Regions from separate parts of the Bacillus sp. NS1 genome, predicted to be linked through region 2. Evidence: predicted binding sites of a transcription regulator. Region 2 holds the regulator's gene; each other region holds the start of a gene.
The links. The regulator LexA, encoded in region 2, represses DNA repair genes until DNA is damaged. The targets are predictions, from matches to a motif close to CGAACATATGTTCG.
Positions count from the first base shown of each region.

Region 1 (4,680 bases), on a different contig from region 2:
CCCCCTCATATGTTTTTGACAAACAGTACCTTATCTTGGCCGGGGCCATCGTAGTTTGCAAACACTGAGATGCCATTTACCGTTTTGGTGCCCTTTTCAATGTTAAATCCCAATTTTGTGTGATACGCGATTGACACCTTATTCACCGGTGAAGTGACGCACTTTACCCGGGTGCAGCCTCGTTGTTTTACTGTTTCAATAAAGACATCGTATAATTGTTTTCCAATTTGCATTTTTCTGAAATCTGGATGCACACCGGAAAAATGGATGTATGCCGTTTCAGGATCCGATTGTGATTGAAACCCGATTAAAAATCCGGTCATGCTGCTATGTTCAGATGTAATAAAGCTTGTGTCCTGAAAATGCTCAAAAAATAGTCTCGGCAATTTTTCTTTCAGCTGTCTGCCGCCCCACCATTCATTCATTACAGACGTTACCATTTCATAATCTGAAGACGTGATTGTTCGAATATCCATTACGATTTGATCTCCCTCCGTCTGGCAAAACGAATGTCAGCTCTTTTTTCTCACAATATAAAAATTATATTTTGCCTGACTGGAATTGTAAATGCCTTCTTTCCTGTATCATACGTTTGCAGTTTGCCGAGGGAACAATGTTAGATATTTTTACACATATTTCTCCCCCCAATGCAGGAGGGAGAAACTTTACAGCACAATATCAAGCACCTGATCAAGTTTCAGCTTATAAAGCTGATCTTCGTCTCCTTTTATCCATACTGTTTTTTCAAACTCTTCATACCGGCAGATCTTCCCGGTACAGCGGACAATTTCACCATCCTGAAAGCAGCTGACAGTGATATTCTGGGCAAACTCCATCGCGGCGCAAAGCGTTTGATTCATTTCCTCCAGCTTATCAGGATCAAGGATCGGCTTTTGCAGCTTCTGTTTATGGCGCTTTCTCTCAAGCAGGCTTTGTTTATGCTCCGGCAGAAACATCCTGCTTCCTTCCCACAGCAGGTTGCCTCTTTTTAAATGGTCATTCATTTATAGTGCCCTCCTATTTTAGCCGCACGTTCAAATGCCTGGCCTGCCGCTGTCAGTGACGCCGCCCTGATGATGGCTGTATCGCCGAACCGGTTTTTAATGCCATCCATCACATAGCCAAGGCTCATTTTCTTTGCATAATCCTGAAATAAATTGAGCTGCCATATGTCATCAGATGAGAGCTGGGACAGATTGACCCCGAGACGGCGGACAGGCTTCCCGTCCCAAAACGTAAGAAACAGCCGGCATACAGCCTCATATACATCCTGGGTAGAATTAGTCGGCTCCGCCAGCTTCACTTGCCGGTTGAAGCCCGTCGGCCAATCAAAATCAGCACCCCGGCAGCTCACTGATACCGTCTGCCCCATTACTCCGGCGTTTCGGCTTCGCCTGCACACTTCTTCACTCAGCTCCAGCAGTACGACTTTGATTTCTTTGTCAAAGTGTTCGTAGTCTCTCGGGAGAGTCATTCCATGGCCAATCGCCTTTTGTCCGTCCAGAGATGAAGTAGATACAGGGGAATAGTCGATCCCGTTCGCCGTCATCCACAGCACATGGCCGTTAATGCCCCATTTCTTTTTTAAAAGATCGAGCGGAAAAGCCGCAAGCCCGCCGATCGTGCTGATGCCCATCCGGTTTAAATGATGCTTCATGCGGCTCCCGACGCCAAACATGCTGCCCACCGGAAGCGGCCACATTTCAGTTTTCATATTTTCTTTCGTTAAGGTAAAAATACCGTTCTTATTCTTTTTGGCAAAATTGTCGCACGCGATTTTGGCTAGCGCTTTATTAGGACCGATTCCGACCCGCGCATAAACGCCGATCTCCCGCATGATTCTGCCCTGAATGCTTTTTGCAATCTCTTCCGGCGTCCCAAACAGCTTCTGACTGCCTGTAATGTCCATGAACTGTTCGTCAATGGAATACGGCTCTACAAGGTCTGTATATTCCTCTAGAATGGCGGTAATTTGCAGTGATACATCAATATACCGCTGCATACGGGGCCGGAGCACAACAGCTTCAGGGCACTTTTCCTGCGCCTCCCACAGCCGCGAAGCATTCGCCACACCCTTTTGTTTCGCCAGCGGACAGGCAGCCAATACGACTCCGCCCCTTTTTTCAGGATCACCTGAAACAATGACGGGCTTATTTTTCAAATGTGGATTTTCCGCTTTCTCTACAGATGCATAAAACGATTGCATGTCAACGAGAAAAATCACTTTTTCTTTCATCATACACACCTCTAAAAAGAACTTATGTTCGTTTTTCTATTATATGCGAAAGTATGTTCGATTTATACTGGTAAATGATTCTTGTCTGACAGAAAATATGATCCAAGGGTTTGAGAGAAGAGAAACATTTAGTAGAATGAAAGCGAAGCATAAAGATAGGAGAGTCATAATGGAGAAATTTGTCGAAAAAATGATGGGGCAGGCACTGCGTCAATACGGCAGAAATGTTGCCATAGATCCGTTAAGCCCGTATGAAAAACAAAGCCTGAAAGCAGCCTTAGAAGAGAGACGGAATGAAGAACCTGATGAGGATCTGCATGCGCATATAGAAGATATCATTTATGACTATGTCACAAACCAAGGGCTGTTCTCTTAAGCGCAGGTCACACCGTCAGCCGCTAATGCGGCTTCCCTTTGAAAACACCGCCGTGATGCAGAAAACAGTCTCAATGTCATACGGCAAAAAGGCTTGTGAAGAAAGCAAAGCAGGAATTTCTCACACTCCGTAGATTGATATGCCTGACAAAAAAATCACCCGAATTCCCTTCAAAACGGGATAAGCTGCCCATTCCTCAAGCCGTGTCATACACTTAATTTTCGAAATCTACTTTGATTCATTCGGAAGAAACGCGGCATCTTCTTCTGTGCTCCAGTTCATGTCGGTTTTTAGCGTAAATTTTGATCTCATGTCCGGCATCACTAGCATTTCCGAAACTTGATCCACACCCTGATGGGTTAAAATTACGGCCTTTAATGTTTCAAACGGACATCCCTTTGCTTCCATGTCCTGCCGAACGACTTTAAAATGCCCCCGCATTCAGCATCAATTAATATTACGCTTTTACCACAGATAAACGCCGGACATAACGTCATTTCCTTCCGAATGCTTTAACCTCAATTTCAAACAATGTAACGTCAGCCATGTGCGCCCTCCACACATGGTATATTGCAATCCATAAAGTAGGACATGTTTTATAAGCGAATGCCAATAACAAAATATTTTGAATTCCCCATTGGAGAAGGAAATTTTTTCATATATGATAGAAAAAGATCTTACAATACAGGAGAGAATACGATTCATGAAGAAATGGAAAGATATCCACCCCATCAGCTGGACAATTATCATCGGAACCATTTTCGGCAGAATGGCAACATCGATGAGCATTCCTTTTTTAGCGATTTATTTAACGGCCGTTCAAGGCGCATCTGCTTCCTATGCAGGGCTGGTCATTGCCGCAAGCTCATCAGTCGGCATCCTTGCAAGCTTTTACGGCGGATATATCTCAGACAAATTCGGCAGAAAAAACATGATGCTTGTATCCATTTTAGGCTGGATGCTGGTATTTGCAGGGTTTGCGGGGGCATCTCATCTTTGGGTGTTTTTTGTGGTAAACGCATTAAACGGTCTATGCAAATCACTGTTCGAGCCTGCTTCAAAGGCCTTGCTGTCTGATATGACAGAAGAAAAAACGAGACTGCTTGTTTTTAATTTACGCTATGCAGCTATTAATATCGGCGTTGTCTTCGGACCGGTGCTCGGCCTGTATTTCGGCTCATCGCAATCGACCGCACCCTTTTTGGTGCCCGCAGTCATTTACGGACTATACGGCCTCGTGCTTGCCATCCAATTTAAAAAACATCCATCCTTGTCAGCATCAAGCCAACCCCAAAATATGAGCGTGCGGGAAGCGTTTATGGTAACGCAAAAGGATCATCTTTTTACAATTGCTTTGATCGGCATTACACTATGCACCTTCGGCTACTCACAATTCAGTTCCACATTCCCGCAGTACATGGCGCAGAACCCCTTGATCGGTAATGGAACGAAGCTGTATGGGTTGATGCTGACATTAAACGCAATCGTTGTGTTGGCAACGCAATTTCCCATCGTCCATTTTGCAAAACGTTTTTCGCCGCTTTGCTCCCTGATGCTCGGTAATGTGATGGTTAGTATCAGCTTGGCCATTTTCACCATATCACACGGTGTTTCATCACTTGTGATGATTGTGGTGACATTTACAATCGGCGAAGTTCTTTTATTCTCTATGATGGATTTGTTTGTAGACCAGATTGCAAAACCAGGATTAAAAGGCACTTATTTTGGGGCAATCGGTTTTTCACAGCTCGGAAACGTCATCGGCCCCTGGGTCGGGGGTATATGTATAGACCTATTTGGCGCTGGCCGGCCGATTTTTGTTTTTTCTGTCCTGAGCGGCATCACCCTGCTCGGCCTGCCATTTTTAGCGTTCGCCTATCGGCAAATGAAAATGGAAATCACAAAACACCAATCCAGGCTGGAAAAGCCGCTTTAAATAAAAAAACGGGAGAGAACCAATCTCTCCCGCAACAATGAGGTGATGAACATGAATATAGGTGATATAATGTTTCAGCTGTTTGTATTTATTATATTTGCCGCTGTCATCTTTGCGGCTGTTACAGGCTTC
Region 1 is NZ_JBZAZF010000003.1:657,408-662,087, reverse strand. Features, by position in the region: gene AC4CV5_RS13880 (GNAT family N-acetyltransferase) at 6-476, opposite strand; gene AC4CV5_RS13875 (YolD-like family protein) at 666-1,004, opposite strand; gene AC4CV5_RS13870 (DNA polymerase IV) at 1,001-2,239, opposite strand; gene AC4CV5_RS13865 (YqzH family protein) at 2,406-2,612, shown strand; gene AC4CV5_RS13860 (hypothetical protein) at 2,841-3,020, opposite strand; gene AC4CV5_RS13855 (MDR family MFS transporter) at 3,316-4,548, shown strand; gene AC4CV5_RS13850 (hypothetical protein) at 4,600-4,680, shown strand, end outside.
Region 1: a site for LexA is predicted at 2,283-2,296, ahead of AC4CV5_RS13870 (DNA polymerase IV). Genes of this name have one in related genera too.

Region 2 (4,680 bases):
ATGAAGCGCCATACCATTTAAGGCTGCACCCATTGCAAATTCACGAACACCAAACCAGAAGTTTTTGCCTGAGTAATCAACCGCTGTAAAATCACCGGCATTTTTAATTGTCGTTTTGTTTGATCCCGCTAGGTCAGCAGATCCTCCGACAAAGAAAGGAATTTTTTTCGCAAGGCCGTTGAGAACTTCACCAGAAGATGCACGTGATGCCAGGCTGCTTCCTTTTTCATAAACAGGAACCTCTTGATCCCAGTCCTTCGGAAGCTCTCCTTTGATTGCAAGCTCAAGCTGTTCAGCAAGTTCAGGATAAACTTCTTTATATTTAGCGAATTGGGCTTTCCATTCCTGTTCCTTTTTCTCGCCTGATTCTTTAACCGCTGAAGCGAAATGCTCATATACTTCTGACGGAACGTAGAAATCTTCTTCATACGTCCACGCGTAAGCTTCTTTTGTTAACTTGCTTTCCTCTTTACCAAGCGGAGCACCGTGAACACCAGATGTGCCGGCACGGTTAGGTGAACCGAATCCGATTGTCGTTTTCACTTCAATTAATGTAGGTTTCTTTTCATTTTGGCGTGCTTTTTCGATAGCCGCTGTTAATTCTTCAATATTGTTTCCATCCTCAACATAAAGAACTTCCCAATTCATTGCTTCAAATCGCTGTTTCACGTTTTCAGAGAATGAACGGTCGAGATCTCCATCGAGAGAGATGTCATTAGAATCGTATAATACGATCAGACGGCCAAGCTGAAGATGGCCTGCGAGTGAAGCGGCTTCAGAAGAAATACCTTCCATTAAATCACCATCACCGCAAATACTGTATGTATAATGATCGACTACGTTAAATGAATCACGGTTGTAAGTTTCAGCTAAATGGCGTTCAGCGATAGCCATTCCGACTGCCATGGCAATTCCTTGGCCAAGCGGACCTGTTGTCGCATCAACACCGGCAGTATGTCCGAATTCCGGATGTCCAGGTGTTTTGCTGCCCCACTGGCGGAATCCCTTAAGATCTTCGATGCTAAGATCAAACCCGCTTAAATGAAGCATGCTGTATAAAAGTGCTGATCCGTGTCCAGCAGATAAAACAAAACGGTCACGGTTAAACCAGCCAGGGTTTGCTGGACTTACGTTCATAAATTTTGTCCACAGCGTGTATGCCATTGGAGCGGCCCCCATTGGCATCCCTGGGTGACCAGAATTTGCTTTTTCAATAGCGTCTATTGACAGTGTGCGAATGGTAGCAACTGATTTCTTTTCAATTGTATCCATAAAAATCCCCTTCCTTATGTGTTGTACCCTTACATCATAAATGTCTGACGACTTTTTCTCAACTGTTTCAGCTTAAATTTGAGAGAAACTTGTTGAATTTTGTCACATAAGAGTTTTGCTTATAGTATATGCAAAAGAGGAATACGATATTTCCGTATTCCTCTTATATTAGTGAAGTTTGTTATTTCTTTGTTCTTTTTTTAGCTTTTCTGGTGTTACATCATTGCCTTCAGGGTCAATGATTTTCACACTTTTTAATGTGTTTTTCATAGAAGAGCGAAAACCTTTCAGGTACTCTTGACGAAGCTTTTGCTGTTCGGCTTTTTCTTCTTCAGTCATAACGCCAGCTTTAGCTTTCGCAGCAAGTTCATTAATTCTGGCAATTTTTGCGTTTGAAATCATGTTAAACTCCTTTATTGCATTTTGTCTATATAGTACTAGATCAAAAAGAGTTTTACAACTGATTCACTCGGCTGTCTCGTCATTCTCTATGTATTCCTGAAACCGCCGGTGGACGGTCGCTTTAGACACATCATAGCCAAACCCTCTTAGCGTAGCCGCGATTTCTGCGAACGTCAGTTTATTCGCTCTTAGACGGACGATCTCTGAGATTGGGACCTCTATTCTATCCTTTCCGCTGTTTTCATGTTGATTTTTCAGGTTTTTTTGCGGTTTAAAACCATTTTTTACTGCACGCTTCATTCCCCGCTTGATTTTCATGTTGTGAATTTTCCGCTGGTATTCCTCCACAATGCTGACGATCTCCAGCACCATCGAGTCAGCCTCCGATAGCTCCAGCTCACCTCTGTGAGCCGTTGTATAGACCTTCACACCTTCTCTGTAGATACAATGAAGCAATGCGATTTTTGCATTTCCCCGCCCGAGCCTTGTCTCATCCTGAACCAAAATGACATCAATTCCAGAATTTTTGATCTCATCAAGCAGTTCAAATACACCGTCCCGATCCATTTCGTATCCGCTGGCTTTTTCAGAAATCACTTTGAGGACTTCCATGCCGTTCTCGGCTGCAATGGCCGTAAGCTCCTCCTCCTGCCGCTTTAATGAAGTCTCCTGCTGTTCTTTATTTGTGCTTACGCGGGCATAAATGAGTGCTTTCATTTTTTCTATCTTTCCTCTCTATCTTACAGTTGCCAATTCATATGCATCCTGATGCTTCTTTTTCAACGGAATCACCAACTCATCTCCCGGCTGGATATCAGACGTCTGAAGATGATTGTTATCAGCTACCCATTCAATAAAATCATTTTTGTTTATCTTTTTTGTATCTGCTACCTGATCAGCAATTGACCAAAGTGTGTCGCCCTGCTGGACTTCTATTTTAACATACTGATTAAGCTCCTGACCGCTGCTTGTATATGATAGCAAAAGGATAACCGCGCTCAAAATCACTGTGAACAGACCGACAAAAATAATAGATTCTTTACTCATGATCATAACCTCCAACAGGAATGTTTGTTCGCTTTTTTATAATTTCAGTATATACGAACAAATGTTTCTGTCAATTGTTTTTTTCGAACCTATGTTTGTACTGTAAGGAAAATCATGCTATAATCTACTTAAAATCGACGTTTTGAGGTGCGAAAAATGACGAAGCTATCAAAAAGGCAACTTGATATCCTCCGTTTTATTAAAGCAGAGGTTAAATCAAAAGGATATCCGCCTTCCGTGAGAGAAATCGGAGAGGCTGTCGGGCTTGCGTCCAGCTCAACTGTACACGGCCATTTGGCCCGTTTGGAAACAAAAGGGCTGATCAGACGGGATCCGACAAAACCTAGAGCAATAGAAATACTTGATGAAGAAGTAGACATTCCGCAAAGCCAGGTCGTAAATGTACCAGTCATTGGGAAAGTCACGGCGGGATCTCCTATTACAGCAGTAGAAAATATTGAAGAATATTTTCCTCTTCCTGACCGTATGGTTCCTCCTGACGAGCACGTGTTTATGCTGGAGATTATGGGAGACAGTATGATTGAAGCTGGTATTTTCGATAAGGATTATGTCATCGTTAAACAGCAAAATACAGCGAACAACGGGGAAATTGTAGTGGCGATGACAGAAGATGATGAAGCTACGGTAAAACGTTTCTATAAAGAGGATACTCACATTCGCTTACAGCCTGAAAACCCAACGATGGAACCTATCATCTTGCAGAATGTCAGCATTCTAGGGAAAGTGATTGGCGTGTTCAGAACCGTCCATTAACCTATTGATCTATCAGATGCATGAAAAACCCCCTCTTCCTTTACGGAGAGGGGGTTTATTGTACGAAAAAAGCAGGCTCGCCCTGACTTTTGGGTGCGAGCCTGAATAGGAGGAAAAAGAACATCATGTTTACACCATAATTATCCACTAAATAATTGTTGAAGTCAAGAAATTTTCTTTCCTTCAGGAAACTTTTATCATAATAATGTCCGTTTAAAACATTAGACGTTATCTCCTTAAAAATGTTTCATTTTCTTAGGTCGTGGAATGATGCTGCTTCATGTTTATGTAAGGAGCGCGGCAATTGAGTTTTAATGAAAATTTAGTACATTGTATAGTTGGTTCAACATTTTCCAAAAAAACAGCTCACTTCTCTTGATCAACGTGAGCTTCAATTAAAATGAAACATATTGTATACCATAACTGCCCTTTACCCGAACACTTGTGCAGTTTTCTGAATGTTCTTCTGCAAATATACGGTAACGGTGAAATGAATCGATAGCAACCTTATCCTGAGCACTAAAATCAAACCAGCTGCCGCTGAATTGCCTCGTACTCAGTGTTGTATATTCTCCCATAAGCCCCATCCACTGAAGTTTAACCTCAACTGAACAAGTATTGGCTCCCAATATCGTAAACTGATAGCCTAAAAAATAGTCGATCGCCGGAACATCACTGATATTTTCCAGAACAAACGTTTTTGTGCTGTCATTTAAAATAAAGTCTGTTGTGTAATCAAAATCTAAAGCTGACGCATGGGTACTGCTAATGCTAAAAAAACAAATCAAAACTGTTGTTAAGCCTAGGATTTATATTTTCAATCACATCCCTCCCTTTACCATATTTTAACCATACATGATTTTTATGTATGTGTTCTGTGTAGTAGCAAGAGGTCGTCTCAATCATAAAAATTCATATGCGTTTTTTGCTGTTTATAATACCGAAGCCTGTCTTGAAGGGTTCCGGTATGAAATTCAAATTTATGGCCGTCAGGGTCGGTAAAATAAATTGATTTTCGATCGCGTTCATCTCGTTCTCTGCCAGGCAGAATATTAACATGAAGCCTTTTTAATTTTGCTGACATTTCCGCAAACTCATGATCTTCAATAGTAAAAGCAATATGTGTATAAGACGCCTTAATGTCATTTCTCGGAATGTCAGGTTCTTCATTAAGCGCAAGCCAGA
Region 2 is NZ_JBZAZF010000002.1:954,822-959,501, reverse strand. Features, by position in the region: gene tkt (transketolase) at 1-1,272, opposite strand, end outside; gene AC4CV5_RS10175 (DUF896 domain-containing protein) at 1,441-1,674, opposite strand; gene AC4CV5_RS10170 (YneB family resolvase-like protein) at 1,738-2,391, opposite strand; gene yneA (cell division suppressor protein YneA) at 2,410-2,727, opposite strand; gene lexA (transcriptional repressor LexA) at 2,878-3,495, shown strand; gene AC4CV5_RS10155 (hypothetical protein) at 3,891-4,283, opposite strand; gene fosM (FosM family fosfomycin resistance protein) at 4,394-4,680, opposite strand, start outside.

Region 3 (4,680 bases), on a different contig from region 2:
AAGGAGAATTTTTTATTATAAACTCTTGAATAATGAGCACATGTATTTCTAACGATGGTTAAAGCATGTAACCAGTTACTAAGGTGTGCTTGTGATACTCCATAGAATTTTTTTGCGATTTCCTTTTTATCTTCATTTCTCATATTTTGATAGAATTTAGATAGAACATCCATTGTAAATAGTTCAATAACTGCCCATAATGGCAGTTGGTTTTCGTACTTGTTCCTGTGATGAATAACAAATAATTCATGGCTTTGGTTAATCTTTTTTTCAATAATCTCAATAAAACGTTGATGTTGATCTTCAAAGAAGAAATTTTCTGACTTTTTATAACCTAAACCACCATACTTTTGAGAAAACTCATAAGCGAGTTGAGCTCTAAAAGTTACTTCTATGTATTCAGTAGCCTCCAGTAAGAGCCTTCTTAATTTTGTATCAAAATCATGTATTCTAACAGCTTTATTAAAAGTTGCTGTTTTATCAAAAGTGTTATCTTTTTTTAAAGTGAGCATGTAACCTGTAAGCCGATAATAATTGATTTTTTTTAGCGTTTCTAAAGCAAAGTCTTCATCTTCAACATGCAATCCGCGTTCTTTAAGTATTGTGAGTTGTTCTGCATGAGTTTTAAACACCTTAGGAGTTATAACCTCTGACATTTTTTACCATCCTTAAATATAAAAAAGTCTCACCGTGGTCCGCATTGTTCAAGTGAACAAGAGGCGTGTGAGCTCTGTTAAGTACATATTACTACGTAATAAAAAATGCGTCAATAAGAACGCACAAAAAATGTCTCAAAAACGAGGGGAAAATTGTTTCATTTATGCAGTGTATTATTGTTTCAAAAAATGCTGTCGATTTTGTACTAAATTATCACTTACTTTATTCGAACAATTTTTATTTCTCATACGTCATAATAGTTAACAACGAATCAAATCCAATAAAATTTGTATCACCTTTTAAATCCTTCACATGCAGCTTCTGCTTTATTTCATCTATGTAATGAACATGTCCTGTTACTTTCTCTATAAAGCCGTCTCTGTATACTCTGATGACCAGAGCGGAATTAAACTCCATGGCTTCGCAAATAGTACGTGCCATTTCCTCCAGCTGGTATTCATCGAGAATGGGTTTTTTGATTTTTTGAACTTCTCTCTTCCTATTTAACAGTGCATCCCTTTGCTCAGGCAATATGAATTTTTGTTCCCATCTCTTATCGTAAATTCCTTCATTCATTCCGATCATCTCCTTGAGCAAATTATATGCGAACAAACGTTCTTTTATCAACAGAGAAAATAATGGAATATCAGGTCTTATATTTGAAGTCTGGTTTAGTTAAAGAAGAATGTTATAATGCCTTTTGGGGACAGATGGGGACGAATTGGGGACCAACATCCTCATTTTTAATCAAAAAAGAATATTTTTAATCAGAAACTTATGTAAGAAAACCCTATAAAATAGGGTTTAGAAATAAAACTTCTGTTCGTATCAGAAACACATCTCCACACTGGCAGCGTAGAGGTCAGGGGTTCGAGCCCCCTTGGCTCCATACCTTTAAACCCTTATTCTATAAGGGTTTTTTTGTTTGTGAGAAAAAGGCCATTCGTTGAACCCTTTTGTTGATCAAAAGTCAAAATAAAGCAGTTTACATGTAAATCATGAATTTTCCAATACACCCCTTTGTTCCTCGAAGACCGTCATGGCTTCCAAAGGGGGTGAGTAGACATGAAGAGACACCATTCGTTCGGACGTAGGATTGGACATTTTGTGAATTAACCCTTTTGTTGAAATAAGGCATTCCCCTTCATTGACAAGGTATGAATGGGAGAGTTCTGCGTGTTCGCCGATTGAGTGATAAATTGAATTAAGAAGCTTTCCTTCTAGCACCATTGCACAACCAATGGAGTGGCCATGATCGTGGACTGCTGTCTCTTTATTTGGTGGAATATTAATAACGATAACTTCCAATTCGTTGTTTCTAAAGATTGCATTTCGCCCGTAAGCGTACTGGTCTGGTTCCTTAATATACGGTTGACTCAATGTTGATGCGTTTGGAATTTGTTTTAAAGAAGTTGCCAAATCTTTAACCGATGGATTTTTCAAGCCACTAAAAATGTTTTGGATGCACTCATACAGTTCCATTCGTTTTTGCCTCCCGGAATATTTAAAAATTAACTAGCATTGGTATTTCGCAGATTAATTCATGGTATTTACCCATATACAATTTAGAGGCGGCAAACGCCCAGTGAACACAAAAAAATTGTGCGGCTAACATGTGGTCTTATCACCAATTTATTCGAGTTTATTAGTTGGAATAGTGATTTGAAAGGGTTAAAAACGGCGTGGCTTAAAATGCTTGAGGGAGCATGCAGGGACCTAATAAGTATAAGTACTAGCCCTCTGGTATCCAAAACACGATATCGGGCAAAAGCTGTTCAGTCTTTTATTCTGTGCTTGAAATTGCGCCATTGACAAAACATAATCGATTTGGAATAATGTTTGAGTATATGCTCATTTGTTCACATAATTATAATCAAATAATATCATTTCCTAAGATAGGGAGAGTATTAAATGAAAGCTAATGGCATGCAAAATCTATTAGCTTCTTTTGTTTTCAAAAAATGATGTATTTCGTATGTATTCATATAGGAAGGAATGACAACATGAAGACAAAACACTATTGGGTGATTTCTTTGCTCGCCGTTTTAGCGGTCGGGCCGGGATTGATGTCTAACACTGCATTGTCGTCAGTTCAAGGTCTTGTTCAGAAGACAGTTGGAACAAGTGACTTCACATCGGTGAATCCAATATTGATCGGCAATATGGCCTTTGCTTTATTAGTGCCGGCAGGACCGCTGCTGAGGAAAAAATTCGGTGCCCGTCCAATCTATCTGGCTTCATTACCCGTTTTTATACTTGGCTCCCTGCTTTTCGCATTTTCCAGCGGTATTACGTGGATGGCGGCAGGGCGCTTTTTACAGGGAGCGGCTACAGGTGTCATGCTGATGATTATGATTCCAATGCTTGTTCTGTCATTTCCGACTGACCGCAGAAACTATGCGCTGCTGGTACTGATCGGGGGGTTTTATGGCTCCGTTATCATCGGCACGATTCTAGGAACGATTGCAACAAGCTACGGGCACTGGAGATGGCTGTTTTTCATCTTTGGGGCGCTGTCACTGATCGGTCTCGCTGTGAGCTATTTCTTTCTTCATGATGAGCATCATGGATCGGCAGAACAAGAACAGCCGCTAGATAGTGCAGGAATCATTTTATCTGTGTGTCTTGCTGGAGCCTCAGCGATTACATTCATTTTTCTGCAAAAATGGGGACTTTCATCAGGTTATGTATGGACTGGCTTTGGGGTTACATTATGTTTGCTCCTTGTTCTATTGATTGTCGAATATAAAGTGAGAAACCCCTTCATTTCTATTAAACTGATGCTGCTGCCAAAACCGGTGCTCGGCTTATTCATCATAGCTGCAGGAACGATAACGGTAGCTGTCAGCCTTTCTGCTTTTCAAGGATTGCTCCGTCAAATGTACGATATTTCTCAGGAGCATCTCATTCTTTTAAACTTAACTCTTTTAATCGGAGTGGCGATCGCCGCCATTGTGAGCGCTTTGTTTTATGATAAAGTCGGGCCCGGGGTGCTCGGTATTATAGGCGCTCTCATTCTCGTATTTGTGAATTTTCAATGGTTGCATATGCAGGATCAATCGTCTCTCTATATGTTTGCAGTGCTGTTTATCATGCTTGCCGCTGGAACGGGACTGACAGTCGCCGCAGGGCTGATGGGAGCTGCTATGGGCGGACCGCTGCCTGATTTGGTCAAGAGAATGACAGCTGTTCAGTTTTTAAGATTGTTTGTCTATATGGGAGTTCCAATCCTCATCGGATTTTTCACAAAAAAAGATGCTGCCAGACAAAGCGGTTCGATACAGGATTCTATGATGACTGCTTATCATGATCTCTTTTTCATTTCTTTTATCCTCAGTGTGCTGCTCGTTTGCCTGTCATTCTGTATGAACGCGACAGGTATGGGGCACAAGCTGGCACATAAACCGCATGATAAAGCGAAAACAGCTCCGGAAAAACTGGCCGTTTCAGCACAAGGATTGCCAAAGGATGCTGTCCAATCACATAAAGTGATACATGATACAGAATATCGTAATGCACTCAGAAATTTACTAAAATAGATACATGATCAAAACCTTTTCCTTGAGGGAAAGGTTTTTTTGTTTGCGATCTTTTCACAACTTTATCCCTAAAGAATTGAAAAATATTAGAAGTGCAAGTAAAATTCTAAAAGGTAGATTCTTTTACATTCGTAATCTTTTAACCCAAAGGAAGGTTTTTCATGGCCCGTAAAAAACTGAAAAAACGTAGACTCTTCTTTTCACTATTTTTCATTGTATCGATTCCGCTCGCCCTGTTTGTTTTAGCGACAACGTTATCAAAACCGATTGAAACATCCAAAGAGCCTGAAGAAATTGATGAACGGCAGGTATTTATAGACAGTCTGTCCGGACATGCACAAATTTTGTATGAGAAATATCATGTCCTCCCCAGCATCACGATCGCTCAGGCCATTCTCGAATCCGACTGGGGGAACAGCGAGCTTGCTGCTCAGGCCAACAACCTTTTTGGTGTAAAAGGAAATTATAAAGGCCATCATGTCAC
Region 3 is NZ_JBZAZF010000010.1:480-5,159, forward strand. Features, by position in the region: gene AC4CV5_RS20350 (Abi family protein) at 1-656, opposite strand, end outside; gene AC4CV5_RS20355 (YolD-like family protein) at 895-1,233, opposite strand; gene cdoA (cysteine dioxygenase) at 1,654-2,139, opposite strand; gene AC4CV5_RS20365 (MFS transporter) at 2,661-4,196, shown strand; gene AC4CV5_RS20370 (glucosaminidase domain-containing protein) at 4,358-4,680, shown strand, end outside.
Region 3: a site for LexA is predicted at 1,263-1,276, ahead of AC4CV5_RS20355 (YolD-like family protein). Genes of this name have one in related genera too.

Region 4 (4,680 bases), on a different contig from region 2:
ATCCCATTTCCCGCATCATTTCAAGATCATACCTTGTCCTCTGCTCTAAACGCTGCGCTTCAAGCAGCTTGCCGTTTTCATGCATGACTTTCAGCTGCTCCTCAAGCTCCTTCTCGATATTTTGAATCGCTTTTTCCATTTTCTCGGCCCGCGTGACGAAGTGGGAGGCCGGGAAAATCGCAACATGGTCACGGTCGCCGAGAATTTCTCCTGTCAGCGCATCTACTTCCCGAATTCGTTCGATTTCGTCACCGAAAAACTCAACTCTGATACAGTGTTCATCACGAGATGCCGGAAAGATTTCCACTACATCCCCGCGCACACGAAATGTACCGCGCTGAAAGTCGATATCGTTGCGGGCATATTGGATGTCTACAAGTTTTCTGAGCAGCTCGTTGCGCTCTATTTCCATTTCCGTCCGCAGTGACACGACCATTTCCCTGTATTCTTCAGGGGAACCGAGGCCGTATATACAAGACACACTCGCAATAATAATGACATCTCTCCGCTCAAACAGAGACGATGTAGCGGAGTGTCTCAATTTATCAATTTCATCATTAATACTAGCGTCTTTCTCTATAAACGTATCCGTTTGAGGCACATACGCCTCCGGCTGATAATAATCATAGTAGCTGACAAAATACTCGACAGCATTGTTCGGAAAAAATTCCTTGAACTCACTGTAAAGCTGTCCGGCAAGGGTTTTGTTATGGGCAATCACGAGCGTCGGCTTATTGACTTCTTTAATCAAATTGGACACCGTAAATGTTTTCCCCGTTCCTGTCGCACCCAGCAGAGTCTGATGCTTCTTGCCCTCCTGAATTCCTTTTACAAGTTTTTCAATGGCTTTCGGCTGATCTCCTTGGGGCTGATATTTCGAGACTAACTCAAAGCGATCTTTCACAAAAATAAGCCTCCGTTTCTTTAACGAAATCTTCCTATAGATATAGTAACACAATGGAATGTAAAATCACTAAAAATACGAACTAAAGTTCGGTGGTTTTTTATTTCCAGCTGTTTTCGTGTATAAAAAACCTGCTTTTAAAACGTAAAAGCAGGAATTCAGTCTTTATATTCATTATGTCCGATTTATTCTTCTTTTTTCTCAGCAGCTTTTTTAGCCATATACAGTCCGCCAGCCACAAGAGACACAACATCCAATCCTACAATAAAATACGCTTCTGTATAGCCTTTTAAATAAGAGGCAAACAGCAATGCAGCTGTTAGAGCGATCGCCACATAATGATTAAAGGTGACTCTTGTAAAAAGAACAACGAGCATAAAAGGGAAAAACAATGCAAAAACGGCTTTTGTAATCAACAAAAACCCTCCTCAGGGATTCTTCATCTGATCTGATTATAGTAAAAAATGAAGAATCGGACAATCGTGCAATCGTTCCCTCTATCTACACCATACCCTTTTTCACCTAAAATCAATCACCTATTTGCACTTTGGTGCCGATAACAGCACAACAAGCAACTCTATTTCACTTATTTCATTTTGCCACTGTCCCAATCAGCGGCACTTTTTTATGAAGTTATGAACCTCATCTGCATATTCAAGTCCGCTGCCAGATTCCGAGAATAAAAGAAAAATAGGTATACTGCACCAGTTAAGCCGCATTTTCATGATAATCTAACTAACTTAACTATTCATTTTATTTAGGGCTTTCTGCGTTTGACAGCATTTTCCTGAAAACCTACAATTGAGTGATAGTGTTCACTATCATTTTTTCCGAACACAGGCTCCGTCATAAAAGACTAGAGAGAAAAACAAAATGAAGGAAAGAGGGGTTTCAAATATGTACTCTATAATATTTCGCCATGCAGAAGAATCCAGCCAGCTTGCTGGAGCAAAAGGCATGAACTTGATTAAACTGACCAAACACGGTCTTCCTGTCCCCGACGGATTCATTATTCAAACGAATGCGCTCACCCGTTTTATGGAGGATAACCAGCTTCATGAGACTAGCGAAAACATCGAAAGCAGGATCATCGCCGGAGCATTTTCTGAGGAACTGAAACATGAGCTGACAAGTTCCTTTTACAAGCTGAGAGAATCATACCGATCCGTTGCCGTGCGTTCTTCATCTGCCTCGGAAGATTTAGAAGGCGCTTCATTCGCGGGTCAATATGAAACCTACTTAAATATTAAAACAGAGGAAGAATTTCTAGCTAAAGTGAAAGAATGCTGGGCTTCATTTTTCTCAGGCCGAGTCAGCAGCTATAAGAAAAAAATGAATAACCAAATCACAGAGCCGTTAATGGGAGTTGTCGTTCAGGGGCTGATCGATTCAGAAGTGTCAGGTGTTATTTTCAGCCGCAATCCTGTTACCCATGATGATAGAGAGCTATTAATCAGCGCCAGCTATGGTTTGGGGGAAGCTGTCGTTTCAGGAAGTGTCACCCCAGACACATTTATAGTCAATAAGTCTTCGTTTGAGATTCAGAAAGAAATAGGTGCAAAGGAAATCTACATGGAGTCTGCAGCAGAAGGAATCACAGAAAAAGAAACGAGTGAAGATATGCGCAGCCGTTTTTGCCTTGCAGATGAACAAGTGATTGAACTGACTGAAATCACGAAAAAAACCGAAGACCTGTACGGATATCCAGTCGATATAGAATTCGGAATCGCTGATCATCAAGTATACCTTCTGCAGGCCCGCCCGATTACAACCATTGAACAGGACAAAAAAGCGGCAGAAGAAGAACGCAGCTTCATGATGACAGACGTTGACATGAATGATTTCTGGCTCAACATGGAGTCAAATATTGAAGGTCCGGTGAGTCCGTTATTTTCTTCGTTCATTGTACCGGCACTGGAATACGGCTTGAAGAAGAGCATGCAAAAGTTCCCGATTGGTGTAGTTGTTGAAGAAGTAAAACTTTATCGCGGACATGTTTATTCCAAAAGCCAAGGCGGACAACAGCCTCCGACTGAAGACTTAGGCAAAGAGCTTTTTCCGATATTATCGGAGCGTATGTATGACATCATCAATGACACATACCTCCCATTTTACCGAACGCTTGACCAGCTCGCCCAAACTGAGCATACCGCAGAAAGCGCACTGGATGCTTTTCAAAAACTGAAGGCCTTTTATCTCACAGCTTATGAGGAGCACTTCAATATCGTTTTTCCGCAAGTTCTTCTAACAAACAAACTGCAAGCAATGTATCAACATATTCAAGGAGAATCCGAAAACGCTCATTTTTACGAGATGCTGACAGGAAAAATGAACAAATCACTGGAAACAGACCGCCACCTGTGGCTATTTTCCGTTAAAGTTCAGGAAAACCCGAATCTGCTGTCCATTTTTGAGAACACCAAGCCGGAACAGCTGCAGGAAAAATTGGAACAAACAGATGATGGAAAACAATTCCTGAAGAACATCCATGGATTTTTACAGGAATACGGGTGGAGATCTGTAAAAAGCCATGATCTGATTGAACAGATTTGGGCAGAGAATCCGTATTTTGCCCTGGCCAATATTCAAAATTATGTCCGCAATGGCTATCATTTTGACAATGAATTTCAGAAAACAAAAGAAAAACGAGAGAAATTATACAATGAATTCTTAGAAAACATAGAAGACCCCGATTTGCGTAAAGAATTTGACCGTTATTATCAGTGGACGCTGAACTCTGCAAATATAAAGGATGATCACCACTTTTATATTGACGCCATGCTGGATGCCAAGGCGAGAGTCTTTTTGCTGAAGGTAGGGGAATTGCTGGCGGAAAACGGTGTCATTCAAGATCGGGAAGACCTTTGGTTCTTATATGATGATGAAGTAGAAAATGCGCTTCTTCACCCTGTATCCTTGCAAGAAAAGGCTAAAAAACGCAGACTGACCTTTCACGAGTATGAACTTGCTCAAGCTCCTGCCTATCTCGGCACTCCGACAAAAGAACAGCTAAAAGCTGCTGAAGACATTGTCGGCGCTGTGATAGAGGATGAAAAAAACACGGAGAATCATATTTTTGGCATTGCGGCATCAAGCGGCATTGCAACAGGTCCGGTGAAAATCATTCGGGACGCCAGTGAATTTTCTCAATTCGAATCTGGGGAAGTGCTCGTTTGCAAAATGACCACACCGCTGTGGACCAGCCTGTTTCAAGATGCCAAAGCGATTATTACAGATACAGGCGGCATTTTGTCTCACGCTGCGATCATTGCTCGCGAATACGGCATTCCCGCCGTTCTCGGGACACGTACAGCAACAGAAAGACTACAAGACGGAGACATCATCACTGTCGACGGAAGCAGCGGCAAAATCACAGTCGTCAGCCGAACCTGATGCGTGCCCCCTCTTTCTTATACAAGCGGGGCAGGTGTATACTTGTCCTGCCAGTATATTCGTGAGGTGAAACGTATTGAGACCGACAAACAAGAGAATCCTTGACGCTGCCATGCAGCTGCTCGTGAAAAAAGGATATCGCGCAACGACGACAAAAGAAATCGCAGAAAAAGCAAATGTAAGTGAAGCGACGATTTTCAGGAATTTTAAAAACAAACAGGGACTAGTCGAGGCTTTGCTTTCTCAGCATTCTCCAAACAGAAGCAGCATTTTGGAACAAACTGAAGGCGATTTGTACAAAGACCTGCTCCATATTGGAACCTGTCTCTTGGAGGAGCTCGAACAAAGAAAAGATCTCATTAAAATCAGCTTTCGTGAACCGG
Region 4 is NZ_JBZAZF010000001.1:640,882-645,561, reverse strand. Features, by position in the region: gene uvrB (excinuclease ABC subunit UvrB) at 1-904, opposite strand, end outside; gene AC4CV5_RS03225 (DUF2198 family protein) at 1,090-1,320, opposite strand; gene AC4CV5_RS03220 (PEP/pyruvate-binding domain-containing protein) at 1,802-4,297, shown strand; gene AC4CV5_RS03215 (TetR/AcrR family transcriptional regulator) at 4,374-4,680, shown strand, end outside.
Region 4: a site for LexA is predicted at 983-996, ahead of uvrB (excinuclease ABC subunit UvrB). Genes of this name have one in related genera too.